4 regions of the Pseudoalteromonas sp. S554 genome follow, and region 4 is predicted to be linked to each of the others. Evidence: predicted binding sites of a transcription regulator. Region 4 holds the regulator's gene; each other region holds the start of a gene.
What was found. The regulator sigma-54, encoded in region 4, starts transcription at its own class of promoters, with help from an activator protein. The targets are predictions, from matches to a motif close to GTTGGCACGNNNNTNGNNT.
Positions count from the first base shown of each region.

Region 1: a site for sigma-54 is predicted at 3,034-3,052, ahead of CWB65_RS00450 (hemerythrin domain-containing protein). Genes of this name have one in related genera too.
Region 2: a site for sigma-54 is predicted at 1,651-1,669, ahead of CWB65_RS09800 (BON domain-containing protein). Genes of this name have one in related genera too.
Region 3: a site for sigma-54 is predicted at 1,610-1,628, ahead of CWB65_RS17675 (EF-hand domain-containing protein). Genes of this name have one in related genera too.

Region 1 covers NZ_PNDV01000001.1:95,965-103,800, forward strand. The annotation lists gene CWB65_RS00440 (TonB-dependent receptor) at 1-1,826, opposite strand, end outside; gene CWB65_RS00445 (hypothetical protein) at 2,072-2,485, shown strand; gene CWB65_RS00450 (hemerythrin domain-containing protein) at 2,571-2,996, opposite strand; gene CWB65_RS00455 (tetratricopeptide repeat-containing diguanylate cyclase) at 3,244-5,163, opposite strand; gene CWB65_RS00460 (RluA family pseudouridine synthase) at 5,448-7,100, opposite strand; gene CWB65_RS00465 (S9 family peptidase) at 7,240-7,836, opposite strand, start outside.
Region 2 covers NZ_PNDV01000038.1:19,625-27,460, reverse strand. The annotation lists gene suhB (inositol-1-monophosphatase) at 1-9, opposite strand, end outside; gene CWB65_RS09810 (VOC family protein) at 256-672, shown strand; gene CWB65_RS09805 (LiaF domain-containing protein) at 728-1,384, opposite strand; gene CWB65_RS09800 (BON domain-containing protein) at 1,705-2,268, shown strand; gene CWB65_RS09795 (YqaE/Pmp3 family membrane protein) at 2,332-2,490, shown strand; tRNA gene CWB65_RS09790 (tRNA-Ile) at 2,776-2,852, shown strand; gene CWB65_RS09785 (porin family protein) at 3,049-3,630, shown strand; gene CWB65_RS09780 (DUF4437 domain-containing protein) at 3,695-4,510, opposite strand; gene CWB65_RS09775 (LysR family transcriptional regulator) at 4,648-5,613, shown strand; gene CWB65_RS09770 (5-carboxymethyl-2-hydroxymuconate Delta-isomerase) at 5,620-5,949, opposite strand; gene CWB65_RS09765 (CreA family protein) at 6,156-6,638, shown strand; gene CWB65_RS09760 (hypothetical protein) at 6,657-7,430, shown strand; gene CWB65_RS09755 (LysE family translocator) at 7,442-7,836, shown strand, end outside.
Region 3 covers NZ_PNDV01000097.1:829-8,664, forward strand. The annotation lists gene trkA (Trk system potassium transporter TrkA) at 1-598, shown strand, start outside; gene CWB65_RS17665 (EF-hand domain-containing protein) at 666-881, opposite strand; gene CWB65_RS17670 (calmodulin) at 962-1,174, opposite strand; gene CWB65_RS17675 (EF-hand domain-containing protein) at 1,319-1,531, opposite strand; gene CWB65_RS17680 (flagellar brake domain-containing protein) at 1,996-2,658, opposite strand; gene CWB65_RS17685 (TrkH family potassium uptake protein) at 2,695-4,146, opposite strand; gene CWB65_RS17690 (YigZ family protein) at 4,243-4,857, opposite strand; gene pepQ (Xaa-Pro dipeptidase) at 4,915-6,237, opposite strand; gene CWB65_RS17700 (transglycosylase SLT domain-containing protein) at 6,354-7,836, opposite strand, start outside.
Region 4 covers NZ_PNDV01000034.1:83,212-91,047, reverse strand. The annotation lists gene rapZ (RNase adapter RapZ) at 1-126, opposite strand, end outside; gene ptsN (PTS IIA-like nitrogen regulatory protein PtsN) at 146-598, opposite strand; gene hpf (ribosome hibernation promoting factor) at 603-890, opposite strand; gene CWB65_RS08785 (RNA polymerase factor sigma-54) at 917-2,416, opposite strand; gene lptB (LPS export ABC transporter ATP-binding protein) at 2,486-3,211, opposite strand; gene lptA (lipopolysaccharide transport periplasmic protein LptA) at 3,208-3,744, opposite strand; gene lptC (LPS export ABC transporter periplasmic protein LptC) at 3,734-4,288, opposite strand; gene kdsC (3-deoxy-manno-octulosonate-8-phosphatase KdsC) at 4,285-4,836, opposite strand; gene CWB65_RS08760 (KpsF/GutQ family sugar-phosphate isomerase) at 4,837-5,808, opposite strand; gene CWB65_RS08755 (calcium/sodium antiporter) at 5,812-6,780, opposite strand; gene CWB65_RS08750 (ATP-binding cassette domain-containing protein) at 7,162-7,836, shown strand, end outside.

The DNA of each region.
Region 1 (7,836 bases), on a different contig from region 4:
GTGGTACGAATACCCGTATTGCTGCCATCGCGATTACGTAAACTACGGCGCTGGCTAAATACCGCGCCATCAGCGTACCAGTCGCTGTTGGTTGGGGCGTATTTTAAACCAAATTCTACGAGTGTGTTTTCTGTTGCAAAGTTTTGTGCACTAATCACGTTGCCGCCACCCAGCACATTACCGCCAGCCATACTGTTTGATGTGGCCTCGTTATAACTTGCAGCACCGTAGCCTGTGAAATCAGCGTTTAGTTTGTAATTAAAGCTTACCTGACCTGACTGAAGTGTGTCGTTAATGCTATCACTTGCTGCAGTTTGGCCTTGTGGTGCAATAGGATCACGTGCTTCTACATCATAATAATCTACCCGGTAACCTACGCTTGTATGAAGTTTATCTGTCCAATCCGAGTCTTGCTGAATAGCAAAACCTGTTTGCCATGAACGAGAGTCAGTGGTGTCTGATAGGTTAAAGTCGCCGCTACCGTCGTTATCTATATCGTACTGTGCACCAGGTGATACGAACACACCCGGGCGAAGCTCAACCAAACGTGCCTTTTGTGCGTCTGTTAAAGGAATGCGGCGATTTGATAATGGGCCAGTTAAATCAATAGGTAAGTCGGCCTCTGTGGTGAACTGGCTGTAGCCAAGCACTTTGTTATATCGTACGTCAAAAGCAAAAATAGTTTGTTGTTCGTCGTTCCAACTATACGTTAGTTCTGTTCGATTTTGCGCCGTGTCGGCGCCGTCAATAATTTCAACAAAGCTATTTTGGGCAATCTCTTCACGCTGTAAATGTTGAAAGTAGGTGATGTTTTTAAGTGAGGCATTTGCACTTAGCTCACGTTTATAAATACTGTGAATTAAATAGGTTGTAGCTTCGTTTTGGTTATCAGGGTCAGTAAGTACAGTGCTGCGATCAATGTTTACTTGCCCAGTAGGCGACACAATCGAACCCGCCGCCGGTACTGTACTGCCATTTGCTTGCACGCCTTGGCCAGTAATATAAAGGCCATCATCAATTAAAGCTTGGGTAGGGCGGTTAATACCGGCGTTGTCGGTAAATTCGACTTGGTATAGCTCAAAGTTAATATCCCAAGTGCTTTTATCGTCTGGCAAAATGCGTAGTGCTGCAAATAAACTGTCGCTTTTAGTACCTGAATAATCGTAGTAGCTGCCATGGTCAAGATGTTCATAGCTTACTCTAAACCCAACTTTGTCTTTAATAATTGGCGCAGTGTAATCTATTTGCGCACTGTATTGGTCCCAACGACCGGCCGATAAACTCGCTTTGCCTTTACTTTCGTCCGTTGATGCTACTTTTGACTGTAAGTTAACAAATCCACCGTTGCGTTGGCTTGAACCAAACAAAACCGGCGGTGCGCCTTTTACTACATCTATTTGTTCGACAGAATTGAACGATAACGGCACGCCAAACCCATTGTTACCTGCTTGACGACGTGTACCATCTTGAAAAAGTTCACCCAATTGACCGCGAATAGTAGGTAAACTTGGCGCGCCAAAGCCACTTGCAGAGTATGTGTTTGGGCTTAGTGCTAATACATCTTGTAAAGTAGTAATGTTAAGCTGTTCTATAAGTTCGCTTGAAATAGGCGTAACTGAGCGTGCTATGTCTTGAAGTGCTAAGTTATCACCAAAAGGACCGTCAATTGTTTCATTTTTAACAGAAAGTCCTTGAGACTTTATAACTTGACCAGCCACTTCTATGTGTTCAATCGAATCTTTTGCTTGCGTTTTTTCAGCTGCAAAAGCAACAAGGGGAGTGTTTAATATGGTGGCTAACGATAGTGCTAAGTATGCGTGTTTCAAGTGGTGTCTCTCTAGTGTAATTAGTTATTGGCGATAAAGACCGAAAGGAATAAAAATATCTTTCAATTAAAGTATAACTTTTTAATTTTTAGAATGGATGCATGCAAATTATTCTTATTTTAGTCTTAAGTTTTAAGTGTTGTTGAATACCTACTTGGATTAAATCTAAATAGTTTGAAATTAATCATACCTTATACGGTCTTGTTCAGTTCTTGGTTTATTTATATATTTTTAAAGGAAATGTTATGACGGGTTCTTTAAGTAGTGATGTTCAAAATCGTTTGCAGTGGTCACTTTTATCTTTGCGTGTAGGTGTGTTTATTGTAATGGTTATGTGGACGTTCGATAAGTTTGTTAACCCTGCACATAGCGCACGTATTTTTGAGCATTTTTATGGGATTAGTGGCTCTACAGATATGGTGGCTTACATTATTGGTGCGGTGCAGCTAGTTCTTGTTTTAGCGTTTTTAGCAGGTATTAAAAAACGTATTACTTACGGTATTATTTTCATAATGCACGGACTATCAACGCTGTCATCTTACAATCAGTACATTGATGGCTTTAATAACTTATTATTTTTTACTGCGTGGCCAATGTGGGCAGCGTGTTTTGCGCTTTATTTATTACGGGATCAAGACGTAAAATATACTATTAAATAAAACAGCCAAACAAAAAAATGGTTATAAGCCAATTAGCTTATAACCAAAAGTACACAGGGAGGTGTATGAATTCTCACTTTTACGATTAATGCATTGCGTCGTTGTATTTGTCGCCTAAGCGCTCTTTTTGCCCTTCAGACAGCGCTTTACCTGCTAGTTGAAATACTTCATGTTCTTCTTCATCTAAGTGATGATGCACTAAATGGTGTAGTTTTTTAGCTTCTACTAACCATGCTGATGAGCTCATTTCGGTGTCTTCAAGTTGTTCAATTAGTTCATCAATTTCATGATGCTCTGCAACACTGTGGCGTGCTTTTTCTTGCGTTAGATCTTCACAAATTAATGGATTATAAAAGTAGCGCTCTTCAAATTTTGCATGTTCTTCTAGCTCTGTTTTTAGCTCATCCATTAAGCTATGACGTTTTTTTGTGTCGCCCTTGGTTTGAATAAGCGCGTCAACTAGTTTGCGTTGTTTGTCATGGTCATTACGTAGTGCTTCAAAAATATTCATAAATCATCCTAATCAATTACGTTGCTTAATAACTAATAAGCAAACGCAGTGCCAGATTTTAAGTTGTTGAAATTAATGATTTTATAGGTTTTAGGCTATATTTTTGGATTGTTTGTGTATTTTTTACAGACGAGAGGGTGAAATAATTTCTTACTTTTAATACGAGCTAATACTTCACGTGCAGCTATTTACAATTAGCTTGTTAAAAACATATTTGGGGGTATGTGTTTGTTAAGCTTTAATACGCCTAGGGCTGCTCAACATTAACCTGATTGCGGCCACTTTGTTTGGCTTTATAAAGAAGCTCATCAGCATGTATGATCAGTTTTTCAAGTGAGCGGTTAGAGGAGGAGCTAATTGCTGCACCTGCGCTAAACGTAATCGTTTCTACGTTTTTTAAGCCTTGTATTTCACTACAATAATTAATTAGCGCATTAGCAATAGAATCGAATGTTGCTTCAACACTTTTTTTATCTACTGTGTTTAAAACAAATAACCATTCCTCACCACCATAGCGACCAAATTGGTCGTCATCAGCAAGTGTATTTTGTGCTGCACGGGCAAAAGCTTTAAGAACGGAGTCACCCACATCGTGGCCGTAAGTGTCGTTAATGTGCTTAAACAAATCTAGATCGACAATGGCAATTGTAGCATTGCTTTGCTTAAGTTTTTGAGCCGCTTTTTGCATAATACCGCGTCGATTTAAACTGCTAGTTAAGTAGTCAGTCAGCGCAATGTTATAATATTTTTTACGTTGTAGTACTTGTTTATAAATAAGTAATAACGACATAATAACTAAAATAAACGCAATTGTTGCGCTTAACCGCCAAATTATTTTTTGTTGATACTCTTCTTTGGCGAGTAATTCGTTAATGTTTTTGTCGTATTCTAGTTGGAGTATTTTTTCTTCTTTTTCTTTTACTTCAAATTTTATTTGCAGTGTTTTAATGTTTGTTTCGCTGGTGGCTTCGTAATGCTTTTTCATAAATGTAAGCATTTGCTCCATTGCGTCAAATGCATCGTCTGTTTTGTTGAGGCTTCGTTTTAACTGGTATCGCTTTTGAAGGTAATCGGCTTTATAAATGCTGCGGCTAAAATCATCGATCATCGAAAATACTTCATCGTTCATTTTATCGGCTTTTTCAAGTAAACCTTGTTTTTTATAAATATCTAGCATCAATATCATCGATGCGAGTTTCATATCACCTATTCCGGCTAGGTGGGCAACCTCAATATTTTTTGTGGCTAAGGCTAGCGCATCTTCGTAGTTTTCTTGTTTGTATAAAATATTAGCAATTGAATACTGAGCAAAAGACAGTCCTTTTTGCATGTTAACAGATTCAAAGTAAGAGAGTGCTTTGTCTAGATAAATGAGGGATTCGTTTGGTTTATTTATTTCAAGTAATACATTGCCCAAGCTCCAGTAAGCTTTAGCTGTATATAAGCCATCTTGAGTTTGCTGATATGCGATCAGCGCTTTTTTAGCGTATGTTATTGCTTTTTCTTTGTTTTCTAAATAATTATACGCATCGGCTATCTTCCTGTAAAAATAGCCTTGCGATGCAATATCGTTGTTTTGCATCGCCAGTTCTAATCCGTCGAGTGCCACGCTCAAGGTTTTTTTCAGTTCATCTGTTTCGGTATAAAAGTATGCAAAGGCTCTTAAAATAATGATTTTTTCAGCCGGTGTAGATTGAGAAAATCGCGTTTTTAGTTGATTAACAACATCGTTTGCCTTTTGGAGTTCTTTTTGTAGGCTAAGCAGTTTTAATTGTGACTCCAAAAATAGCAGTAATACGTCAGGTTGTTTAGATAATTGCTGATTTGATAAGTAAACAGTGAGGTGTTTATCTAATTTTTCGTACTTTTCTTCCCTAAAAAGCAGTTCGGCATAAATGGCTGCAGCTTCTAAATGCAAAGCGTCATTCTGTTTTAATTTACTTTGCTCGTAAGCTTGAGTGATTTGTTTTTTGTTTTGCAGGTAATCAAGTTTATCTGTTCTTACACTTTTAATTAGCGCCCGAACGTCTTGCTGACTGAGCTCAGGGGTAGTGGAATTGTTTGAATAAGCAATACTTTGAAAGGCGGCGAGTAAAAAAAACACAACAACAAGCTGTTTAACCAACACCGATAGGTAACTTGCTTTAAATTGCATGTTATTAGTCATATTAAGCCCTTACTAACTTGATACGTGTAGCTTTTTTGAAAAACGTAGGGTTAGTTAAATTTTGGCTATACCTTAACCATATACTTTTAGTAATCAAAAACTTAAGCAGGTTGTAGCCTTGAGAGACGTTTATATCTAGCATTTTCAATCTATATTAAGTATTGGTTAACCATTAATTATCCAATTACATTACCATAAAAGTTATTTTATAAAAATATCTACGCCTATAATCCTAGTATAAGCGTGATAGCAGCCTTATTTATGGTGGTTTTAGTATTTATCTTTTAAAAATCAGCATCAATTTTAAACTCTAAGCGCTCGTGATTAATCGGGTGCGTGAATGCTAGATACTCAGCATGCAGGTGTAACCGGTCTGCTTTTTTACCATAATGTGTATCACCAATAATAGGGGTGTTTAAACCTAATACATGTGCGCAGTGCACACGCAGTTGATGTGTGCGCCCTGTTTTAGGGTAGAGCTGCAAGCGAGTTGTGTTGTTTTTTCGCTCAAGTACTTGCCATGTTGTAAGTGCAGGCTTTCCTTTTTGGTAACACACTTTTTGACGCGGCTTATCATCAAAATCTGGTGTTAGTGGTAACTCTATAGTACCGCTTTCTTGTTCTATATTCCCGTCAACTAAAGCAACGTAGCGCTTTTCTATTGTGCGCTCAATAAATTGTTTTTGAATGGCTTTATGTGCCCGTTTATTTAGGGCAATAATTAATAGTCCTGAGGTTGACATATCCAATCGGTGCACAATAAGTGGGCCTGTAGCTTCTGGAAATTGTGTTTTCATACGCAAGAATACAGAGTCGTCTATGGTAATGCCCGGGACCGATAAAAACTCTGCCGGTTTATTCACTATGACCAAATCGTCATCTTGGTAAACAACAGTAAGCTCTTTACCTTGTGCAGGGTTATTCAACAGTGGGCTAGGTTCTACATTTAAGCCTTTTAGCATGTGGCCTAAAATAGGCTGACACTTACTAAAGCAAGATGGGTAGTAGTTTTTATGCTGCCTAACCGCAGATTTAGGCGGGGCTCCCCACCAAAATTCACCCATGGCTATAGGTGTTAAGTTATGTTTAAACGCATATTGAAGTAATTTAGGGGCTGCACAGTCACCTGCCCCCGATGCCGGCGTATGCTCAGGTAATTTGGCAAAAATAGCATTGAGGTCTTCTATTTCGCCATCAATATTAAGAAATTGATATTGAGCAAATAGTATTTTTTGTAAGCTTTTGGAGAGCGTTTTACGGCGTTTTTTTAAATGTTCAAGTTCATCGTTTATTTTGCTATGCGCTTGTTCAAGTGTGACTAGCTGTGTTTGCCATTTTTGCTTTAATGCCTGAAGCTGCTTTTTTTCTTCAATGCTTTGTGTTGCTAGCTTTTTTTTGAGTTGTTGAATTTTGGTTTTACTCGATTTTTTTTCAGCGTCGCTGCGTTGTTTTTTACGCTTTTTTCTGCTTTTTTGCATTAAAGCATGCTGCGCTTGCAGCTCTTTTTCAAATCCTTCGTTGGCGGTAGCTAATAATTGGCTAATGCTCTTTAGCTGCTCACTGTTTTCAAGTTCGTTTATTTGCGCGTTTATGTCATTTATTATTTTGCTTTTAGCTAAGTAATTTTCATCGTTTAATTGCATACTTGAAATAGGGGGCACAAAGTTAATATTTTCCTTGTTTGCGTCAACTTGCCCTGAGTAGGCTGCTAAAAAGCCCAGTTCGTTTTGCTCATTTTTAACCACTAACACGCCAAACATTTTACCCGCGTTTTCAGCTTTTAAATGTGGCAGTGTTTCGAGCTGCTGTTGCAATTGTTCGCTTGCTGCAATAGTTAACGGGTGTGGCTCGTAAAAAAAGGGGTAAGTAAACTGTTCCGGTAAAGGAATAGTGGAAACAGGTTGAGCATATGGGGTAAAACAAGGGCTGTTAGACATAGCGGTCGAATCATGAAATTGAGGCGAAGAATTAATTTAGATTTTATCACAGCATGAGCTTGCTAGGGGATATTGGTTCTACAAATAATAAAAAAAGGCCAGCAACAATGCCGGCCTTGATATTTTAACTTACCACAAATTATTTATTGGCATCTTTTACTGCTTTAAGTTTTGCTGCGTGGTCTATTTCGTAATCAGGCATGTCTTTTTTACCCTCTATTAAATAGTTATCCATCCAACGCATTAAACGTAAGCTGTAGTCGTATTGTGCTGCCACTTTACGGTTGCCGTGGCCTTCACCCGGGTAATAAACAAGGCGTACATCTTTACCTTGTACTTTCATGTAGCGGTAAAGCTCCATTGACTGTGCAGGGTGCACGCGTGGATCGTCTTTACCGTGCATAATAAGCAACGGTGTTTCTGACTGACCAGCCCAGTAAATTGGGCTGCGCTCTAAATACCATTGCCATTTATCCCACGGGTATGAACGGGCATGCACTAAGTGCATTTCGTTTGAAATATCAGTGGTACCAAACTTAGAAAGTTGGTTAGTGACACCCACAAACATAACACTTGCTGCAAAATGTTCAGTTAGTTTTGTTGCACCCCAAGCAGAGGCGTAACCGCCGTAAGAACCACCTGTGATACCAACACGTTTGCTGTCAACTAGACCCATGTCGACTAAATGGTTTTTAAAGTCCACTAGGTCGTCAAACTCTTTACCAGCGTAATCGTT
Region 2 (7,836 bases), on a different contig from region 4:
TGGATGCATGGAGTTACCTTTGGGTTGTAAAAGAACGTTTGTATTTTCAGCCGGCGTATTTTAGCGACTTTTGACATAAAGTAAACAATAAACCCTAAATACTTGTGAGTGTTTTTTGTACAGCCTTGAAAGTGTTGCACATTTAATTAAAACAAAAGTGTATTTTTAATGACCCACTAAAATTTAAAAAAGCGCTTTACCTAAAGTTAGCTTGAGGTTTTATTGTGTGTTTAAATTAACTCACAAGGAAACAGTATGTATTTAGAACACGTAAATTTAGTTGTTAAAAACTTTGATACCATGATTCGCTTTTACCAAGCCATTTTCCCCCACTGGGTAATACGAAGTGAAGGGCGGGGTGAATGGTATGGAAAACCAAGGCGTTGGGTCCACTTTGGTGACGACACGCAATACATAGCAATGAGCGATCATGGTGAGGGTGAAAATAGATCGCTTTCAGGGCATCAAGTTGGGTTTGCTCACTTTGCTTACGTGACGGCTAATTTAGAAAATACGGTGTCTCGCTTAAATAAAGCGGGTTTTTCAGTTCATAAGCAAGGCAATGAAAACCCATTTAGAAAAAATATCTACTTCAGAGACCCTTCGGGCTTTGAAGTTGAGTTTGTAGAGTACTTGTCGGATATACCTGCAGAACGAAATAATGATCTTTAAGCCCACCACTATATGGCTGCCAAAAGCAGCCATATTAAAGCAAATACAGTTGCACTTATTTACTGCTGACTCCAAGCTGTGACTTTAAATCGTTTGCAAAGCTCATGAACTTTTCTTTTATGGTACGTTTTATCTTTACTTCAACCGACCCTAGTATCGCTTTGCCTTCAATATGAATGGTAGGACCTTGACGCTTATTTAACGTTACTGATTTGTTTTCTAGCGTGCTTAAAATACAAAACATTTTGGACACAACATTAACATGCTCGGGTACGTAAATTTCGTCGCTACCAAAAATACAATGAACATGAATTGTCACGTTTTGATGCGTAAAGATAGCGTCGGTGAAATCAAGCACCACAGAGCCCATATAATTATTTAGGTAAATATTTTTAGGAACCACCCATTGTCCGCTTCGCTCGTTTGAACCCAAAATACTGCGCAGTGTGATGTCGTCATCGCTATTTTGTTGAGCACTGTAATTAGGCGTAAACTGCGATTGCTTTTCAGCTTTGTATTGCTTGTCGGTATTAAGTGTTAAGTCTTCTACTAACGTAAGCAGCACAGAATTGTCTTTTGCATCCATTGCTTTGTCTAATCGTCTTTCAAATGCCTCAACCGATATAACGCCATGGCTATAGTTATAAATTAACTGATCAATCACTTGTTCGCGTACTTGCTCTATTGGGCGGTCTTCAACTTTTACAGACATGGGGCATTCCTTAATTGTATTTGCAATTAGTTAACTAGTTAGCAAACCGTATACCAAAATTAATTTTGTTTATTATCAATAGTTTAATTTTTAAAGGCTTTTTGTTTAGTTGTTATATTAACGATACATTAACCAAAATAGCAATAATCTAGTAATTTTCACACTTTGAGAAAGTTTTACTCACTTGCCTGTAAATAGGGGAAATGCGTTAAACCTATAAGAGTCTATGTTTTTCGTTAAGCTTATGATTTTGAATGGTAAATAAAGTTGGCTTGATGTTCGCATTAGTTGAAGTGTCTTTAATCAAAAGGAGAAAGATTATGAAAACATTTAACAAATCTATTATCGCCGCGTTAGTTCTTGGTACAACAGCAATGGGTGCACAAGCAAACAGCTGGGAAAACGAAAGTAAAGATGCTTGGATTGATGGCAAGGCAGAAACTGTGCTTCTTATGAACACAGACCTAAACAACTTTGACATAAACACTGATGTAACAAATGGCAAGGTAGTACTTACAGGTAAAGTTGATAGCGACGTAGAGAAAGAGCTAGCAGAAGAGCTTGTACTTAGTCTAGATGGCGTCATGGACGTTGAAAACAGCCTAACCGTTGTTAAAAACATGAGCGCTAAACATACAGATTCTAAAATGATGGATGATGATAACGACCTAACGGACGCTAAAATCACCACCGTTATTACAACACGTTTCCTATTTGATTCTGAAGTAGGTGGAACCGATATTGATGTAGATACCGATAATGGTGTTGTTACATTAAACGGCTCAGTAGAATCATCAGCGGAAAAGCAATTAGCAATCGAAATTGCTAAAAATGCTGAAGACGTACGTGATGTGGTAGATAACTTATCTATCGTAGCTGAATAACGTTATACTCAAAGCCCAGCATTGCTGGGCTTTTTGTTTTTAACTGTTTGAAGGAGCTAAATAATGGATATCATTCGCATAATACTGTCTGTTTTGCTACCGCCACTGGGTGTTTTTTTACAAGTGGGCTTAGGTATGCATTTTTGGATTAATATTTTATTAACGCTATTGGGTTACTTCCCAGGGTTAATACATGCAATTTATATTATTGCTAAAAAATAATGCGTAGCTGAGCTATGTTTACGCCAGTTGTAAGTAAATATCGCTCAGCGCATTCTATTAATAAATATTATTTTTAATCATTTTTACTTTATTTTCCTAAAACTCCCCAAATTTACCCATTCACACTCTTTAAAAGATTACAATTTAAGCAGTTAGCTTATTGATTGTTAAAATAAAGGTTTTTGGTAGTGACAAGCCCTAAAAAAGTTTTTATACTGCAACCCGCTTTAGTCGCTCTGTGGCTGAACGCTTCAAAAATTAACTGCCTTGCAGTTATACAAAGTTGGCCCCTTAGCTCAGTTGGTTAGAGCACACGACTCATAATCGTTAGGTCCCCAGTTCGAGTCTGGGAGGGGCCACCACTTTTCAAAGCTTTCCAAGTAGATCTTATTAAATTTTTACACACTTAAAATCCAAAGCCCTACATTATTATTCTTTATTGGTTGATATCTTGATTTTTAATTAATCTATAAAATTTCTAATTGCAATCAAATATATAGCTGTGTATTTTATTGGGTACAACAATATGTTGTTAAAATGTATCTAAAAGGAAGTACCATGAAAATGAATAAAGTCGCACTCTTATTATTAAGCTCAGTTTTTGTCACCCCTGCTGCATTTGCAGAAACACCTAACTTTAATTATGTGTCTGGCGGTTATTTAAATGCAGATTTTGATGGCGATGATTTAAACGGTTGGACGCTTGATGGTAGTAAATTACTAGGCGATAACTTTTTTGTGTCTGGTCAATATAAGACTGTAGGCGACTCAGAAGATGGTTTGGATGTAGATCTAAATTGGTTGAGCGCAGGCGTGGGCTACCGTACTGCAATTAGTGAAAGCACTGACTTTTATGGTTTAGTAACGTACGAAAACATTGAAACTGAAGTATCGTTCAGCGGTACTGATTTGTCGGATGATGAAAATGGCTATGGATTATCTGTTGGTGTTAGATCAATGCTAACTGATAGCATCGAAATTGATGGCCGCTTAAGTTACATTGATATTGCAGATGACAGTGAAACAGCTATCACTTTAGGTGCTCGTTACTATGTGAATACAAATTTCTCTGTAGGTACTAGCTACACCACAATAGATGATTTAGATTATATTAGCTTAACTGCACGTTACAGCTTTTAATCACAAGCAGTTAAATGAGCGCACTTATTAGTGCGCTTTTTAGTTTTTACGTAGCTATAACACGCTAATTTACGTGGTATAAGCCATTGCTGCGAATGTAAATAGTTGCTGTTATATCGCTTGTGTTCTCAAGCGAGTGAATGAATTTACCCCCAGATTCTACAAAGCTACCTGCACTTAAGTTTTGTGAGTTACTTTTTGAGCTGTATTGCACGTTGCCTGCAATTATCACTGCACGAAACTCATCCGCATCTGTGCTAATTTCCCCCTTAAACCCGGCTGGTAGTTTTATCATTGAGCCGTACATTGTCTCGGTGTCTCCCCAAAGGTAGGTTGTTTGTACACCTTTAGCATTAATATTGCTTACGTCGTTTTTGTCTAGCCAAACAAGGTTGTCTTTATGTACGTTTAATGGGCGTTCACCATTATCAAACTGTTTGTTTGTTGGTTTTACTAAATAAGGGCCTGAGTCTATTTCTAGGTAAATTAGATTTGTAGTGCCATTGGCTGCAGTAGTATGGTTTTCACCGGCAGGTTGTGTCCAAAATGATCCCGCAGGCATCCACATTTTTTCAGCTGTGGGGTCGTCATTGTGCATTTGGCCTTCAATTACAATACCTCGGTAAGTAATGTTATGAATATGCGGCGGGGACTCGAACCCTTTTTTAAAGCGTACTAGCATACCTGTTGCGGTATCTGCGGTACGATCGCCCCATAAATACGCTGCACCGGGACTTTGCTCGCCTCTTAATGGGTTTAAATAGCCCCATTTGACTTTGTTTGCAGGTATTACTTTTGATTCGTGCTCGTCTGCAAAAGTAGGTGCAGACATAAGCGAAGTTGTGAGCATTAAAGCTGATAGGGCAATTCTACATTTCATAAATATTTTCCTTTGCGTTGGGATAGAGACACAATAGCGAGTATTTTTCATTCCATAAACAGGCTAATGTTTAATACAGTTTCGTTAAAACGTGGATAATTGGCAGCATCAACGAATAGTTTTATAAAGGGGCGGATATGAAAATTGCAGATTTAGGCGTATTACTAAAAGTTGCGCAGCTTCAATCAATAACAGCGGCTGCGCATCAGTTAGATATGAGCTCGTCGGCAGCGAGTGTCTCTATTAAACGAATAGAGCAAGCTCTTGGTACACAGCTATTTGTTCGCACTACTAGAAAGATAAGACTGACCGCTGAAGGTGAGCGTTACTTACCCTTATGCGAACAGGCGCTTGGGCTACTAATGCAAGGGCAAGCGGTTATTAATGAAAAGCAGGAGTGTATTACAGGCGAAGTGCGAATGGCGGTGTCGTCTGAAATGGGACGTAATTTAATGCGTGTATTACTTAATGAGCTTATGGATATTCATAGTTCTATAACTTTGAGATTGCATGCAAGTGATAGCCGTGCTGATTTTTATCGTGATGGAATTGATGTTGCATTAAGAGCGATGAAAAAAGGTGTAGCTGAGGAGCTTAATTTATATGGATTTAAAATTTGTAATATTCCACACGTGGTGTGCGCTTCACCTAGTTACTTAAAACTGAATGGCGAGCCGTTAGTGCCGAACGATTTGAGCGAGCACAACGCATTACTCTACAAACTTTACGAAGTAGTGCACGCTGATTGGGAGTTTTATGATAATACACAGCAATACAAAGTTAAAATGAACAGCGATAGAGCTGTAAACGATGGTGATATTGTTAGACGCTGGTGTGTTGATGGTGCTGGGATTGCAAAAAAGTCAGCCATTGATGTAGCAGATGATTTGCTTAGCGGTAAGCTCAAACGAATAATACCCGATTATAAAATACCCTTAACAGAAATGTGGTTAGTGCTTCCGAGCCGGCAGTTTATTTCGCCTGCAATAAGGCTGATACGTGATGAGTTAAAAAGTAAAATAATGGCTCTTAGGGCATCGCTATTGGCAAAGTATATTTTGACTGAAGACGAGTGGCCTTGTGACGATGAGTACAAGGCCTGAATTGTGTTAATTTTTACGATATATCTCGTGGTCCATGTCGTAAATATTAACGCTTAAACTGTCAGACTCCCTGCAATAGGTTTTTAAACACGCAAGTAGGTGCTCACTCAGAGTTTGCTTTTGCTCTACTGTTCGCCCTGCCATAATGTGTGCTTGCACATGTATAAACCCTTCTTTACCCACACCCAATTGATACTGCTGATATGCAACTGCGCGAGTTTTTATAGTTTCTAAATCAAATAAACCGCTTTCGAATGTGCATTTATGGATTTTTTCTACCAGTACTTGAGGTAATACAGGGAGGTCTTCTGAGTGCTCAATAATAATGTGCGGCATGCGGGTGGTTCCTGTTGGTTACGGCATTAAGCGTGTCGTTAATTGTAACAAATACACGACGGCTCGCTAAACCCCATACGGCTAAAATGTTTGTTTTAAACTAATTTAGTTGTGCTGATTTTTGATGTTAGTATAAAAACACACAGGTGAACCCAAGCTTATTAAAATAAGCGTGTAAAAAAACCTAGCTTATATTAAGGATGAGTATGAAATTTCAGCAAAAAATAAAACATTTAGCCGTGCTAATGGGCGCAGTAATTACGTTAAGTGCCTGCTCTGATGATGTGGCGTCGGTGAGTTTAGGTTTGTTTACTACAAAAGATGTGGTGGTGAACTCACAACAAGATCCGATCATTAAAGGAGTGACGTGTCATATTAGTCATGTTGAGGCCGATTTAGACTTTTCTGACCCGTCAGACATGTCGATTGCGTGTCGTCAAACAGGGCCAATCACCGCGGAGCAATTACAAGAAATTGATCGTAGTAAGTCTGGTGAGGTGGTGTTTAAGTCATCAAAGAGCATTTTATTTAAATCGTTAAAGGTGCGCCGAATATACGACGCTAAAACTCGCACATTATTATATTTGTCGTATTCAACAAAAGAGTCGAGCGGCAGTCATCATCATGCATTATCTACTGTGCCTTTATATAACACGAAGGCATGGCAGTGGGCACAAGAGCAAGAATAATTAAATTAAGAGTACACTATGTTAGCGTTATTTAAATCAGCGCCTTTGTTAGAGCAACAAGAGCAGCAATGGCTTATTGATACTTTTATTTGGGCTGTAGAAAATTTTGATGCTGAGTTTTTTACTAAACATACGCAAATAATATTGCCTACAGGGCAATATTTTCCTGATTCGGTATCAAGTATTGAGCAAATGGCCACAAGCGTATTTAAGCGAGTAACTACGTATGCGGGAATGAATGCATGGCCAATTCAATTAGTTGCTCCTCAGCAATTACAGCCACAAGTGTTTCCTCGTTTTGAGTTTAGTAGTGTAATACGTGGTGAGCGCTGTGAGTTAATTGTGCCGCCGAGCCATGCTATTAATATTTCGTTTAATCCAAATCAAATAAATCAGCCCCAAGATTTAGTTGCCAGTTTTGCCGGAACACTGGCTACTATTATGATTCATCATGTTGGTGTATTACCTCCAGGGGGGAAGGACTTTTTACCCCAAGCTGCTGATGCGCTTGCCTGTTTTTTAGGTTTTGGTGTCATGATGTGCAATACGGTGTATCAGTTTAAAGGCGGGTGCGGCTCATGTTACAACCCGTACGCTAACCGTGAAGCACAATTGAGCGAAACACATACGGTATTTATGCATGCTTTGGTTTGCTACTTCAAAAAAGACAACGTATCTAAAAAACATTTAAAGCCCCATTTAAGAAGCCAATTCAAAAAAGCGCAAAAAGAAATTAAAGCGCTGGTGAGTGAATCGGCAAACCCGTTATTACTGGCGTATGCACCTAACTAGCAAGGATAAGTGTGGACTATTTAGATGAATTTTTATTAATTGTTATTGCTCACTTCTTTGCAGTAGCAAGCCCAGGTCCTGACTTTGCTGTTGTGCTAAAGCAAAGTGTGCAACAAGGTAGGCGAAACGCATTGTGGACAAGTGCAGGCGTTGGCGGCGCTATTTTGTTGCACATAGCTTATTGTGTAATGGGTGTGGCGCTTATTTTGTCTCAATCGCCTAGTTTGTTTATGGCACTTAAATATGTAGCAGGCGCTTATTTGGCTTATCTTGGAATACAAGCACTAAGAGCGGCTAAGCCGGGCGCATCATCAACCAATGATATTGATAACCAAACAGCCCCAGAGGAGTCTATTTGGGTTGCTTTTAGACGCGGTTTTTTCACTAACGCACTGAGCCCAAAAGC
Region 3 (7,836 bases), on a different contig from region 4:
AGAACGCAGTAAAGAACGTGCTGAACAGCTTTCAGAAATGCTCGACAACACGGTAGTATTTTGTGGCGACGCCTCCGATCAAGAACTTCTTTCTGAAGAACATATCGAACAAGTGGATGTGTTTATTGCCGTTACCAACGACGATGAAGCCAATATTATGTCGGCCATGCTTGCCAAACGCATGGGCGCGCAAAAAACCATGGTGCTTATTCAACGTGGTGCGTATGTAGACCTAGTTCAAGGTGGCGAAATAGACATTGCCATATCGCCGCAACAGGCAACAATTTCTGCATTGTTAACCCATGTACGTCGAGGTGATATTGTTAACGTGTATTCATTGCGTAAAGGGGCTGCAGAGGCTATTGAAGCAGTTGCTCATGGCGATGAAAACACCTCCAAAGTAGTTGGCCGTGCAATTGCCGATATAAAACTACCAGCCGGAACAACTATTGGGGCCATTGTGCGTAACGACGATGTACTTATTGCCCACGACGACACCATTATTATGTCGGGCGATCACGTGATTATGTTTTTAATTGATAAAAAACATATCAACGTAGTAGAAAAGCTCTTCCAAGTAAGTGCTATATTTTTATAACGCATCAAACACAAAAAAGCCGCTGAACATGGCGGCTTTAGTGGAGTATGATTGGGGCTTATCAATGCTACTGTACTTTGGCAAATTCTTCTTTAGAAAGCTCACCATTTCCATCTGTGTCTAAATCTTTAAAAATTTTCACTAGTTGTGAGTTTACTTGAGCTTCTTCCATGCTGATAACACCGTCACTGTTGCTATCAAACGATGCAAAGTCTACCGCTGCATAAGCTGCTGAAGAAGATGCTAAAACTAAAACCGCAAGTGTTGTATTTAATGTTTTCATAGTGATGTTCCTAGTAAAATGAGAAATCCTTTTCTAAGATCCCTGTCTGTGAAAAATAGCTAAACCAATACCGGTTAACTTTAAAATTTTGCAAACTCGTCTTTAGACAGCTCACCGTTACCATCTGTATCTAGCTCTGTAAACTCAGCCATTAAATCGGTGTCTATTGCCGCTTCACTTGGGCTAATTGCTCCACTGCTGTCGGTATCTAAACTGTCAAAATCTGATGCTGCAAACGCAGCTGAAGAAGACGCTAATGCAATAAGTGCTAATGCTTTATTTAAATGTTTCATAACTTAATCCTTCATACTTAATGTTCTATCAAAAAAATGGGCTTATTACCTTTTAAAATGGTTTCACTTCCTTGTTATCCTTTTTCGTAAGCTCCCTTGCCTACTTAGGTTGTCTTTGGCAACTCAGGACTCCATTTACTGAATTTAGGCTTTTGAAAACTCTTCTTTTGATAACTCACCATTTTGGTCTGTATCGAGCTCTGAGAACATGCTCATTAATTTTGCATCAACTGATGCTTCGGCTTGGCTAATTGCACCATTACCGTCTACATCGAGTGTATTAAAGTCAGAGCCTGCAAAAGCGGCTGACGAAGAAGCGAGTGCGATAAGTGCTAATGTTTTATTAATGCGTTTCATAGTATGTATCCTTCAAGTTGTATGTGAGTGATTGGTACTTACTGTTAATCACGTTTTTCGATTAGTACAACCAGACTATTACAACTTAAATGCCAATATTTATTAGTTTATATTTTTCAGTGTCTTACGTGTTAAATACTGAAAAAAGTGCAAATTTAAGCATTATTTTTGTAGCTATTTAGCAACGCTGGTTTAATTAAAAACTATAAGTTATTAAAAATCAGATATTTAGGTTTAATGTAAAAAACCACAAAGCGAAGTTATTTAAATGATCAAGGTGTAATTAGGTATTGAGCAGGAAGTTTTAAACTGAACAAGGTGTAAAAATAAAATAAAATATAAAAAATTTGAATGCTATATCTCTGTTTTTATTTAATAAAAAATAATAATTTAGAGGTTGGTAATTTATTTTCGTTCATAAAGTAAAAAGTCGCTATTTTGTTGCAAAATAGCGACATTAAAACCTAATCGGCATCGAGTTCTATCATAGCGGGGTCAATAAAGTGCTCTTTCATAAAAGCTTTCATCTCTTCTTTACTGGCTAATAACTTAATACCGCAACGCACGCCTGCATTATGATCTTTCACGCTGCACACTTCGCCTTCAAAGCCTTTACTATTACTACCTAATACCACAGTGCATTGTGAGTCTTTGATGCTTTCTAGATCTGCGTCAGTTTTTACATCAAACATAGCCCCCGTTAGCGAAATATCTTTTATAACACCATCGAGTACCTTGTCATCACTGAGTTTAAGTTTTGCAGGTAATAGAGTTGGAATACGTGTTTGCGAACGTAAACTAAATAGCTGAACTTGCTTGGGGTAGTTTATAAAAATCAGCCTAACGGGGTGTGATGCAATAGATTTAATTTGCTGTCTAAACGCAATTATTTGTCCATCGTCACCCTCTATTAATGCTCTTACAACGACGGTGACGCCATCTCGTAAGTAATCATTTCCACCCGGTAAACGTTTGGCTGTAGGGAAGTTTAAAATAATAAACTTTTCATCAAGCAAGCCTACCATTTCTGTTTTCACGCGCTTACTGCTAGTGGGTGTTAATATTTCTAAGTCAACTAAACTGCCAACCGGTATATTATTTAATTTATCTGCATGTGTTGCTGGCATATCCATTCCATAAACATAGTAGTAAAACGTTGTGTTTTATCCGCGCCAAAACGTAGGCGTAAATAACACAAGCAAAGTAAAAATTTCTAGTCGGCCAAATACCATTGCAATAGTCAGCAACCATTTAGCGCCGTCGGTTATTGCACCATAATGCGACGCAACATCACCCAACCCTGGGCCTAAGTTATTTAAACACGCTGCCGTGGCCGAAAACGCCGTAATATTATCCATTCCCGTGCCCATAAGCGCCAGCATAATAATAATAAATACTAAGGCATAGGCAGAGAAGAACCCCCATACAGCTTCTACAACCTTATCGGGCAATGCTTTACGGCCAAGTTTGATTGAATAAATAGCACGAGGGTGCACTAGGCGGTTTAGCTCACGTACGCCTTGCAGGTAAAGTAAAAACACGCGCACCACTTTCATACCGCCCCCAGTAGACCCTGCACAACCACCAATAAAGCTCGAAAATATTAATAAAATAGGTAAAAACAGCGGCCATGTTGAAAAGTTATCGGTAGCAAAACCCGCCGTTGTACTCATTGATACCGCTTGAAATAGTGCTTGGTCAAGGGTTTCATCACCATTGGCGTATATCTCGTTCGACGACAACACAGTAAAACAAATAACCACCAGCGCCAATTGAATGCATAAAAATACTTTAAACTCGGGGTCGCGAATGTAGACCTGCACGTTCCGGCTTGCCACCGCAGCGTAGTGCAAGGAGAAGTTAATAGCGGCAATGATTAAAAAGAATACACAAATAAAGTTAATAACCGGGCTGTCGAAATGGCCCATAGAAGCATCATAAGTCGAAAACCCACCAATGGCGACGGTAGAAAACGCATGACAAATGGCATCAAACCAGTCCATTCCCGCCGCCCAATACGCCAACATACAGGCAATGGTTAACGACACATAAATATACCAAAGGTGCTTTGCGGTATCGGCTATGCGAGGGGTCATTTTTGAATCTTTTACTGGGCCGGGGATTTCAGCACGATACAACTGCATTCCACCAACACCTAGCATGGGCAGTATTGCAACAGCTAATACAATGATCCCCATACCGCCAAACCACTGTAATTGCTGGCGATAAAACAGCACTGACTTAGGTAAATATTCAATCCCCGTCAGCACCGTAGCGCCTGTGGTTGTTAAACCCGAAAAGGCTTCAAACACCGCATCAGCAAGGGATAAGTTAGGTTCTTGTAAAAAGATAAGAGGCAAGGATGCGAATGCCCCCAGTACCAACCAAAACAAAACCACAATTAAAAAGCCTTCACGCGCTTTTAAATCCCCGTTTTCATGTCGGTTTGGGTAATACGCTATTAAGCCAATAATAATACTGAAAATAAACGCTAAAACAAAAGGAACACCACCACCATCTTTATAAATTAAAGACACCACAGCAGGTGGCACCATGGTAATACTAAACAGCGCAACAAGTTGCCCAAGAATTTTTATGATGGTACGAAATTGCATTTAGCTAATCGCTTTTATTATTAGTAAATTCAGGCTCAATTGCGTTAGCCTGGTTAAATAGAATGAATATGCATTATATGCAACTTGTGTAGGTTATTACTCTTTAATAGTTAACTCAACTGCGCCGTGACTTAAATCAAAAATATCTTTAATTGCTTGCTGTGCTTGGCGGCTATCAATGGTGATCACCCAATCAATATTAGCAGTAAATTGCTTTTCAATGTTGAGCACTTGGTAGTGCGTTTTAAGTAGCTGCTCAATTGCGCCTTGCATACTGTATTCACTACTGCCAATTAGCTCAACACTTGGAACTTTAAGTACGGTGTCTAATTTGGCTAATGCATTATTTAACGACCCGCCATAAGCTCGTACTAACCCGCCAGTTCCAAGTTTAATCCCTCCAAAATACCGGGTCACCACGGCAGTAACTTCACCAAGTCCCGATCCCACCAGCACATTTAACATTGGTTTGCCGGCCGTACCATTGGGTTCACCATCATCTGAAAAACCATACACGTGGCTGCCACCGGGGTTACCTGCCACATGGGCCCAACAATTATGCCGAGCATCGCTGTATTTATCTTCAATACTTTTAATAAAAGCTTTAGCTGCGGCTAAATCGGGAGTGTGTGCAATATGCACAATAAACGTGCTTTTTTTAATTTCTTCTTGGTGAAACACAGCACCGGCTGGGTATTTATATTCTGACATATTTTACTTAACCAAAAAAATGGGGCCATTAGGCCCCTTCTCTTGCTAACTTATCACTTAATCTAAGTGTAAGTCGCGCGTCATATTTTCTAAACTATCATCGTGCACAATAATGTTATCTTCAATACGAATACCTCCATAAGGTTTAAACGCTTCAACCTTATCCCAGTTGATGTATTGCTTGTTGTCGGTTTGCGCTAAATCACCTAACAACGAATCAATAAAGTACAAGCCAGGTTCAATAGTAAACACCTGATTTTTCTCTATCATACGTGTACAACGTAAAAATGGATGCCCTTCTGGAGATGCTTGATGAGTACCTTTGTCGTCACTCATAAAGCCGCCCACATCGTGTACTTGTAAACCAAGGTGATGCCCTAAACCATGCGGAAAGAAAGTAGAGGTGATTTTACGCTCTACAATATCTGCAGCCGGTAAGTTAACTATATTAAAGTCGCTAAGAATTTGCGCTATGCGGTTATGACACTCAACATGTAAGTCGCCGTAAAGCATACCTGGCTTTAATCCTTTGCCTAATTCGATTTGCGTCGTCGTCATTGTATTAACTAGCTCAGCAAATTCACCCTGCATTTTGAAGTCATAAGTACGCGTTATATCTGCGGCGTAGCCGTTAAAGTTTGCGCCAGCATCAATTAAAAATGAGTTATGCGTTTGCGGTGCGTTTGGCTCAAAATGAGTGTAATGCAAAATAGCGCAGTTTTCGTTAAGCGCCACTATATTGCCATACGGCATTTCGTTTTCGCTTTGGCGTGTAGCCATAAGGTACGCTTGTTGAATATCAAACTCACTACCACCATTAAAAAAAGTGTCGCGTGCAGCTTTATGGCCATCAACCGCTATGCGGTTAGCATTACGTAAACACTCAAGTTCATACTGCGTTTTGTATGCTCTATTAAAGTGTAAATAGTTAAGCACGGGCTCTGGGTTCATTATGCTAAAGCCAAGTGCTTGAGCTACTTCTATGTATTCGCCCATGTAAGCGTACTTTGCTTTGTCATAAGGAAGTAGCTTTTCAACCTGATCGGGTTGTAACAATAGTTCTATATCAAAATACTCAGCCCAAAAATCACGTGGTTCGTCAGGTACTTTATGCCAAAAATCAACAGGACGATAAAAAATAAGCTTAGGTTTGTCGCTACCATTAACAACAATCCAGCAATGTGGATTATCAATAACAGGTAACCAAGCTTTAAAGTGAGGATTAACTTTAAACGGGTAATACATGTCGTCTAAAAATTGGCGCTTTGCTTGGCCAGAGTGAATAACTAATCCTTCTAACCCTTCGCTTTCGCAAATTGTACGAGTACGCTGCTGCAGTGTTGCAATATGTTCGGCGTATAAAACGGCTAATTTATCCATTGTTAATCCATCTGTTAAATTTAACTTGCTTTGAGTCTACCACTTATAGCTATTACGCTCAAAAAAGGGGGATGGCCCACTGTGAGCACAATCCCCCTTATTTAAACTTATGTTTACTAACCGCCTATTTTCATTTCCAGTATGGGAGCCAGTAAATTACCCTCTCGGCCCATACGAGTATGATATACCTGCCTGTAAGCAAATACATTTTTGACATAATCGCGTGTTTCTCTATACGGAATAAGCTCTATCCATAACTCTGCTGGCATTGCATCATCAGGCACCCAACGTTTTATACGATGGTAGCCTGCGTTATAAGATGCTGTAGCAAGTATCTCGTTACCATGATTTTTCTTTTTCAAGTAACGTAAATAACTGGTACCTAGCCTAATATTTGTTTTAGGTTGATATAATCGACTATTAGACACACTGCCTTTATTTACATACTTAGCAGTACTTGGCAGTAATTGCATTAAACCTCGAGCATTCGCACTTGATCGCGCGTCAGGAGCAAATGAGCTTTCACGCCTTGCAATAGCAATACTCCAAGCTACATCTATTTTATTACGCTTGCTGTAGCGCTCAAATATGTCTTGAAAAGCAAATGGAAAACGTTGTTCAACATTATCCCAGGCTTTTATTTTTGCGAGTGTGAATATCGTGCTGTCGTGCCATCCCAAATTGGTAGATAAAACAGAGGCTGCAAGCTTTTCTTCTTCATTTGAAGTGTTTGTTAAGTAATTCCATTCACGTCTCGCTGAAGTAACACGATCTAACTCATATAATGCTTTTGAACGTTTAAAACCAGGGGCATTACTCACCTTTGCGATTAATTGCTCACTAACCACTTTTGGTTGATTATTTAGATCAACCGGCAAGCCTAGACGCGCAGCGGCTAAAAAACCATAGTAGTCTCGGTTAGTCGCAATACTTTGCCACATTTTTTTAGCTGTTTGATCGTCACCGCGTTCTGCATAACTATACGCAAGCCAATATTGCTGACCTAAGCTAAGATTTTCTTTGCCTGTAAAAAACGCAGCAATACCTGCCCAATCTTGGGTTTTAAGCATGTTACCAAGCTGCCATTGCATTAATTTGTTGTCTTGGCGCTCTTTTGGCACTTTGTTTAACCAAAAACTGGCTTGCTTATGTCCGCTAGAAGCAAGTGATAAAGCAAAGGTGTAGTATAAATCTGCCTTTTCTTTATCGCTGTAGTTAAACATACGCTCTATTTTTTCCCATGCGCGCAGCGCTAGTTCTTTGTCGCGCCAAATTAGACGCTTAACACCATAAAGTGCAATTTCACCCTCTTTAGGCGATTTATTTTTATAGCGATATAATCCCGCCGCAGCGCTTGGGTCGCGGCGAACCTTTAAATATAAGTCAGCAAGGTAACGCTCATTTTTTGGTAAAAGTGTTTTTAAATAAGGTAGTAGGCTTTGCGTTCCGCCTTGCGCGGCAAGTGTAATTCGTTGCCATACAGTATCGGAATTCATATAGCCTTTTTTGCGCCAGTACGAGAATAACGAATCGCACTCCTTAGGTTGCGACTTTCCCACCGTCCATAAATCAGTCACCTGATTTAAAATGGCTTTTTCT
Region 4 (7,836 bases):
TCTTACCAAAGAAGGTAATAAATTTACTGGAATGTTATCTACGCAATAATAACCTAGATCTTCAACAACGCGCAAAGCAACCGACTTACCAGAACCAGAACGGCCACTTATGATAATCAACTCCATTAATCACCCTTTAAATTTGTTACGATTGGTCAACAATAATTTGATACAACTCAGCATCCGATTTAGCACAGCGAAGCTGCTTACAAAATTCTTTATTTTTTAGTTTATCAGCTATCGTTGCTAGCGTCTTTAAATGCTGTTGGTTATCGCCTTCAGGTACGATGAGTGCAACAAAAATATCAACAGGGCGGTTGTCTATAGCATCAAAATTAATCGGTGTTTCACTAACTAACACCAATGCTAAAGGTTCTTGTGCGCCGCTCATTCGGCCATGTGGAATAGCAATACCTCTTCCTATCCCTGTGCTGCCTAGTTTTTCGCGGGTTAATAAAGCGCCCAAAATATCCTGTTGAGATAAATACGGTAATTTATCGTGAGCCAGCTCGCTAATAAACTCTAAAATTCTTTTTTTACTATTAAAAAGGACCGCAGCTTTACTGCAGTCCTGGCATATAAGTGAACTTAATTTCATCATATTAGTGTCGAGCAAGCTTCTCTTTGTGTTTAATTACTTGACGGTCAAGCTTGTCAATCAATGAATCAATAGCTGCATACATATCTTGATGTTCAGTGGATGCGAATAATTCAGCACCACTTACATGAATAGTTGCTTCTGCTTTTTGATTTAATTTTTCTATATCAAGAATGACATGAACATTATTAATATGATCAGAGTGCCTTTCTAGCTTCGCAAATTTGGTATTTATATAGTCTCTTAATGAATCAGTTAGTTCTACATGACGACCAGTTAAATTTAGTTGCATAAGCATTACCCTCTTTGTTTAGCGTCTTAGATCAGGCTCTTTCGCTGATTTGACGGTGGAATAGCCAGAGATTCGCGATATTTTGCGATTGTACGTCTCGCTACTTTAATTCCTTGCTCAGCCAATATATCCGCAATTTTGCTATCACTCAATGGTTTTGCTGAGTTTTCTGCTGCGATTAATTTTTTAATAAGTGCACGTATTGCCGTAGATGAACATTCTCCACCATTTTCGGTACTAACGTGGCTTGAGAAAAAGTATTTAAGCTCAAATATTCCACGCGGTGTGTGCATATACTTTTGCGTAGTTACGCGCGAAATTGTTGATTCGTGCATTTCTACCATTTCGGCAACATCATTTAAAACCATCGGTTTCATGGCTTCTGGCCCGTGTTCAAAAAAGCCCTGTTGTTGTTTAACAATACAGTTAGTTACTTTTAAAAGTGTATCATTTCTACTTTCTAAGCTTTTTATAAACCATTTAGCTTCTTGTAAATGTGAGCGAATAAATTGACTATCGCCGCTTGATTTAACTGTACGCGACATCGCTGCATATTGGCTGTTTACACGAATTTTTGGCATGCTGTCTGGGTTTAACTCTACAATCCAGCGGCCTTTAATTTTTTTAACTGACACATCAGGTATTACATACTCAGACTCTTCTCGTACTATTGTGTCTGCAGGCTTAGGGTTGAGCGTATGAATAAGTGTCATTACTTCTTTAAGCTCATCTTCTTTGAGCTTCGTTTTTTTCATTAATGTACGGTAGTCACGAGCAGCTAACAAATCAATGTGCTCGGTTAAAATCATTTTTGTTTCATCAATAAAAGGCGTGCCTTTATCAAATTGATTTAACTGAATACACAAACACTCTTGTAAGCTACGTGCCGCAATACCCACTGGGTCAAATAGCTGAATGCGCTTTAATACCGCTTCTATTTCGTCAAGTTCAACCTCAACGTCATCGTCGTTATCTTGATTAAAGCTCTCTAAAATCTCTTCGCAACTGAGTGTCAGTATGCCTGAATCATCCACCGCTTCTACAATAGCAATAGCGATGGCTTCATCTGTAGGGCTAAATGGCGTTAATTGTAATTGCCACATTAAGTATTCGTGAAGCGTTTCAGTTGATGCGCCCTGATATATAGACTCATCTTCAGGCATTGGGCCTGAAGATGATGCAGGGGCTGCACTCATATACTCATCCCAGCTAACATCCATTGCCATGTCGTCACTTACGGTATCTTTAGCAAGCGCTTCACCACTGTCTTGTTCATACTCGCTAGGGGCTTCATCGGCAGATACGGTTACTGTAACTTCATCGTTATCTGCTTTTTGCTCATTTTTGCCCGCAAGATCATCGGCATAGTCTTGCTCCTCAACCTCAAGTAATGGGTTGCTGTCGAGCGCTTCTTGTATTTCTTGCTGAAGATCCAATGTGCTTAATTGCAGCAAGCGAATAGCTTGTTGCAACTGAGGTGTCATTGTAAGTTGCTGGCCCATGCGCAGCTGTAGTGATTGCCTCATGTATCTCTAACAATCCTTTTAAGTTGTTATAGTTAATACTAGCAGATGCTTATAAATAAGGCGTAAATGTTACAGCCTAAATTGCTCGCCTAAATATACATCGCGTACAGTTTTATCATTTAATACGTGTTCAGGGGTACCAGAAGCAATCAGTTCCCCATGAGAAACAATGTAGGCTTTTTCGCAAACATCAAGGGTTTCTCTTACATTGTGGTCTGTTATTAATACGCCAATCCCACGGTTTTTCAGGTGTTCAATAATTTTTTTAATATCTAATACTGAGATAGGGTCAACACCGGCAAATGGTTCGTCTAACAAAATAAACTTTGGATCTGCGGCTAAAGCACGTGCAATCTCCACTCGGCGACGTTCTCCGCCCGATAATGCCATGCCTTTGCTGTCGCGAATGTGTTGAATGCTAAATTCATCTAATAGATTATTCAATGTATCTTCTCTGGCTTGTTTAGTGAGCTCCTTTCGAGTTTCTAAAATAGCCATTAAGTTTTGATACACTGTTAATTTTCTAAATATAGACGACTCTTGTGGTAAGTAGCCAATGCCTAATCTAGCACGACTGTGCATAGGTAAAAGCGTAATATCGTTATCATCGATAGATATTTTGCCTTTGTCGCTAGGGACTAAGCCTACAATCATGTAAAAGGTTGTTGTTTTACCTGCGCCGTTTGGCCCAAGCAAGCCTACAATACTGCCAGCTTTAACTTCTAAGCCCACATTTTTTACAACTTCACGGCCTTTGTAGCTTTTGGCTAGTAGCTCTGCTTTTAATGTGCTCATGGTTGGCCTTTGTCATTTTTTTTAGGCTCCACAGGCACTAAGATAGTGTGTACACGGTCAGTTGAGCTTTCATCTTTTTCGGCGCTAATAAGCTGCTGTTCTATATCGTAGGTAATGCTTTTAGCATTCATTTTTTGCCCAGCTTGAGATATCTCTGCATCTCCAATTAATGTTAAAAAACGCGTTGAAACATCGTATCTAACTTCATTAGCGCTGGCGCTCATTATTGTGCCGTCGGCTTGTTTTTCTTCAAAATATGCAGGCGTACCTGTGGCAATTAACAATTGCTTGTTGTCGCCTAGCTCATCGCGCTTGTGAACCTCAAGGCGGTCTGCGGTAATTTTTCTGTCGCCATGAATAATTTCAACATTTTTTTCAAAGATACCTACGTTTTCTTTTAGTTGACCCTCTTGTTTATCCGCACTAATCGAAATTTGATTTGCAGAAATTGGCGCTGTTGTTTCAGCGGCATTAGTACCTAATGCAAGTAAAAATGTTGGAATAATAAAGAGTGTTGATAGTTTATTGGTCATAATAAATAGTTCGCGTATGGTTAATTAATTTTATCACTTCGGTTTTTAAATCGGCTTCTAAGCCTTTACCGGTGATTTTTAAATTGGGCCCTGTAACAATGACAGGCTGCTCTGATTGCATCGTTAGTAATTTTATATCTACCTGAATGTTATCAGCATTAATTTTATCTATCATTGCGTTATCAGTTAAATTACTAGCAACAACGTTACCTTCTAATATTAGTTGTCTGCCTTCGTATAATGTTGCTTCATTAGCGTTAATTCGCCATGTTTGTTTGTCGTTGTATAGCGTAAAAATAGGTTTATCAAAAAAGGTAAACCCTAATTCTTGATATAGCTCCATTCGCGCTGCCGTTACTTTATGGCTGATTTTCCCATTTTCGTCATACGCTGTTTGTTTTAGCTCTATGGCTGTGTAATCGGGCTTTGCAATTATGTCTGCTTCGGTTTGTTGTGGTAAATTTACTTGTGTGAAATAAGGGTACCAAAGCCAAACCATACAGCTGATGAATAAAACGCTTAATATTATGCGCGCTGCATTCATGAACTAGTCCCTTTTGTGGTCAAAGGTTTGTTATTTTCAAGCATTAGCAGGTCGGTTAGTTCTCTCACTGCACCAAAGCCACCTGGCATTTGTGTTGTATAATGTGCTAAACGTTTTATTAGCGGATGTGCGTCATTTACTGCAACAGCAAACCCTACTAACTCCATCACTGGCATGTCTGGGCCATCATCGCCAATGTAGGCAATTTGCTCATCATTTAAATTGAGCTTTGTTTTTAGTTCTTCGTAAGCGAGTAATTTATTTTCTTGGCCTTGGTATATATGTTGTACTGTTAAGCTTGTCATACGCTGTTGTACTATTTTTGAGTGGCGTCCTGTAATTACCGCAACTTCAAAGCCACTATTAATTAGCGCTTTAATGCCAAAGCCATCTTTTGTATTAAATGCTTTGAGCTCTTCGCCTTGGTTACCCAAATAAATGCGACCATCAGAAAACACACCATCAATATCACAAATAAGTAGCTTTACTTTTTTTGCACGTGCTTTTGCGTCTTCACTCAATGGTTGATAGAGCTCTTCAAATTGCATTTATAATACTCCTGCTTTTAGTAAGTCTTGCATATTTAATGCACCAATAGGGTGGTTTTGCTCATTAACGATGATTAAACCATTAATACGCTTTTGCTCCATAATATTAAGTGCTTCAGCGGCCAAAATATCTTGCGTTGCCGTTGTGCAGGACTTGGTCATTACAACATCTATTTGTGTTGTATGTATATCAATTCGTTGTTCTAAAATACGACGTAAATCACCGTCGGTAAAGAGCCCTACAAGTTGTTGCTGAGAATCAACTATGGCTGTCATGCCTAAGCCTTTTGCCGACATTTCTATCAGTGCATCTTTTATAGTTTGAGTAACGTTAATAATAGGTGTGTTTTTACCGCTATGCATGACATCTTTTAGGGTCAGCAGTAAACGTTTACCTAAACTGCCGCCGGGGTGAGATAGCGCAAAGTCATCAGCTGTAAAACCGCGAGCTTCTAACAGTGCAACCGCCATGGCATCGCCCATTGCAAGTGTTGCTGTTGTGCTTGCTGTAGGGGCTAAGCCTAACGAACAGGCTTCTTTTTGTACTTTTATGCAAATATGTACGTTTGCAAGCGTTGCCATTGTTGAGCTAGCGTTGCCTGTCATGGCTATCATTTTTGCGCCGAGGCGTTTCAAAACGGGAATTATATTGAGGACTTCGCTTGTTTCACCAGAATTAGAAATTAGCATAACCACATCATTTTTAGTGATCATACCTAAGTCGCCATGACTTGCCTCACCGGGGTGTACAAAAAATGCAGGGCTGCCAGTACTTGCTAACGTCGCCGCTATTTTATTGCCAATATGACCCGATTTTCCCATGCCTATAACAATAGTTCGGCCTTGGCAGTCGTATATTAACTGACATGCTTGATGAAAATTTTCATCCACATATTGTGCAATATCACTCAATGCTTGGCGCTCTATGTCTAATACACGTAGGCCTTGTTCAATAAAATTTAGCGTTGCCATTACTTACCCTACTTGACTGAAAATATACCCTTGGTAGCCTAAAAAAGCGATTAATAATAAGCCGCCCTCTACTCTATTGATGCGCTGAGCACCTCTAAAGTTCAATGACATGATAATAAGTGCGACCGTGGCACCAATCATAATAAGTATGTCGCGGTTAGCAACAGACGGGTCTATAACAGAAGGGTTAATAATGCCTGCGAAAGGCAGCACGGCAAGAATATTAAAAATATTAGAGCCAACAATATTACCCAGTGCTAAGTCATCTTCATTTTTAAGAACCCCCGCAATTGAAGCTGCAAGCTCTGGCAAGCTAGTACCTATTGCAATAATTGTTAAGCCAATGACTAAATCGCTTAGGCCAAAATATTTTGCAATATCGACCGCTGAATCTATTAAAAAATGTGCACTGACAGGAAGTAAGACCATACCAATAACTAACCAAATTACTGCTTTTTTTGTTGGTACGTCATTGGGTACTTCATCACATGCTTCTGATACAAATGGGTCTGTTTGATTTTTAGCACGTAGCGAAACAATAATCAGCCCGCCAATAAAGACGACAAAACCAATTAATAAGGCAACGCCTTCAGCAAGCGAAAAGTAGTTATCTGAAAAAATATACCAAGTAGCTAGAGATACAATAAGCACTAACGGGATTTCACGTTTTAATGTACTTGAAGAAACGCTAAGAGGCCTAAATAAAGCAGTAATACCTAATACCAGTAAAATATTTGTGATATTTGAGCCAATTGCGTTACCTACCGCTGTGTCTGTTTTTCCAGCCAATGCAGCAGAGGCTGATACCATCATTTCAGGTGCTGATGAGCCCATGGCAACAACAGTTAAACCAACAATTAAGGTTGGTACGCCAAAGTTTTTAGCCAGTGCGGCCGCACCATAAACAAACCTGTCAGCACTCCAAACTAGGGCTGCAAAACCAAGAATCAAAATAACAAACGAGGTAACCATTGTATTAAGCCAGTTATTCAAAATAGGAATGGCGCGAATAGTAACAAATGCCACGATGAAAGTATAAATAAAAGAGTAAGGTCAACTACGTAGACTAATTCATTTTACTAAATTAATTAGTCGGGGCTGTTAGGCTTTCAGTATTAAAGTTTTGCTGATGTATGGGGAATAACTACACCACTAGGTACTAACTTGCCAAAATTCTAAATGGGTTGCTGAAAATTTAACCTTAATAGGTAACAGACCCTAGTTTAAGTGTTGGTTAAGTGAAGATGAGTGAGTCTAAATGTGTGTTTTAAACGTACATTACAAAATCTTACGAATTGTTTTTTCCATATTGGATCAAAAAGATTTAAAATAGGGGCACTAGTGAACATTTTTATGGAGAGCGACTTGTCGCAATCAATAGTAGAAGTCAAGGATGTTAGCTTTTCCAGGGGCGATAGGGTCATATATAAAAATATGAGCTTTAGTGTGCCTAAAGGCAAAATCACTGCGATTATGGGGCCAAGCGGTATTGGTAAAACCACGATGTTGCGTTTAATTGGTGGCCAATTAAAACCTGATTCGGGTGATATTTTATTTGAAGGTGGCAGTATTCCTTCTATGACGCGTTCAGAATTATACGAAGCGCGTACAAAAATGAGCATGCTATTTCAAAGTGGTGCCTTGTTTACCGACATGTCTGTGTTTGACAATATTGCTTTTCCGATTCGTGAGCACACAAAACTAAGTGAAGATCTTATTCGTTTAGTGGTGTTAATGAAGCTGCAGGCTGTGGGTTTACGCGGAGCTAAAGATTTAATGCCCTCAGAGTTATCAGGTGGGATGGCAAGGCGTGCTGCTCTTGCTCGCGCAATAGCGCTCGATCCAGAGCTCATCATGTATGACGAACCGTTTGCTGGCCAAGATCCTATCTCAATGGGCGTGCTTGTAAAGTTAATTAAATCGCTCAATCAAGTATTAGGTTTATCGTCTTTAATTGTGACCCATGATGTAACTGAAGTAATGAGTATTGCCGATCACGTTATTATTATTGCCGATCAGGGCGTGATA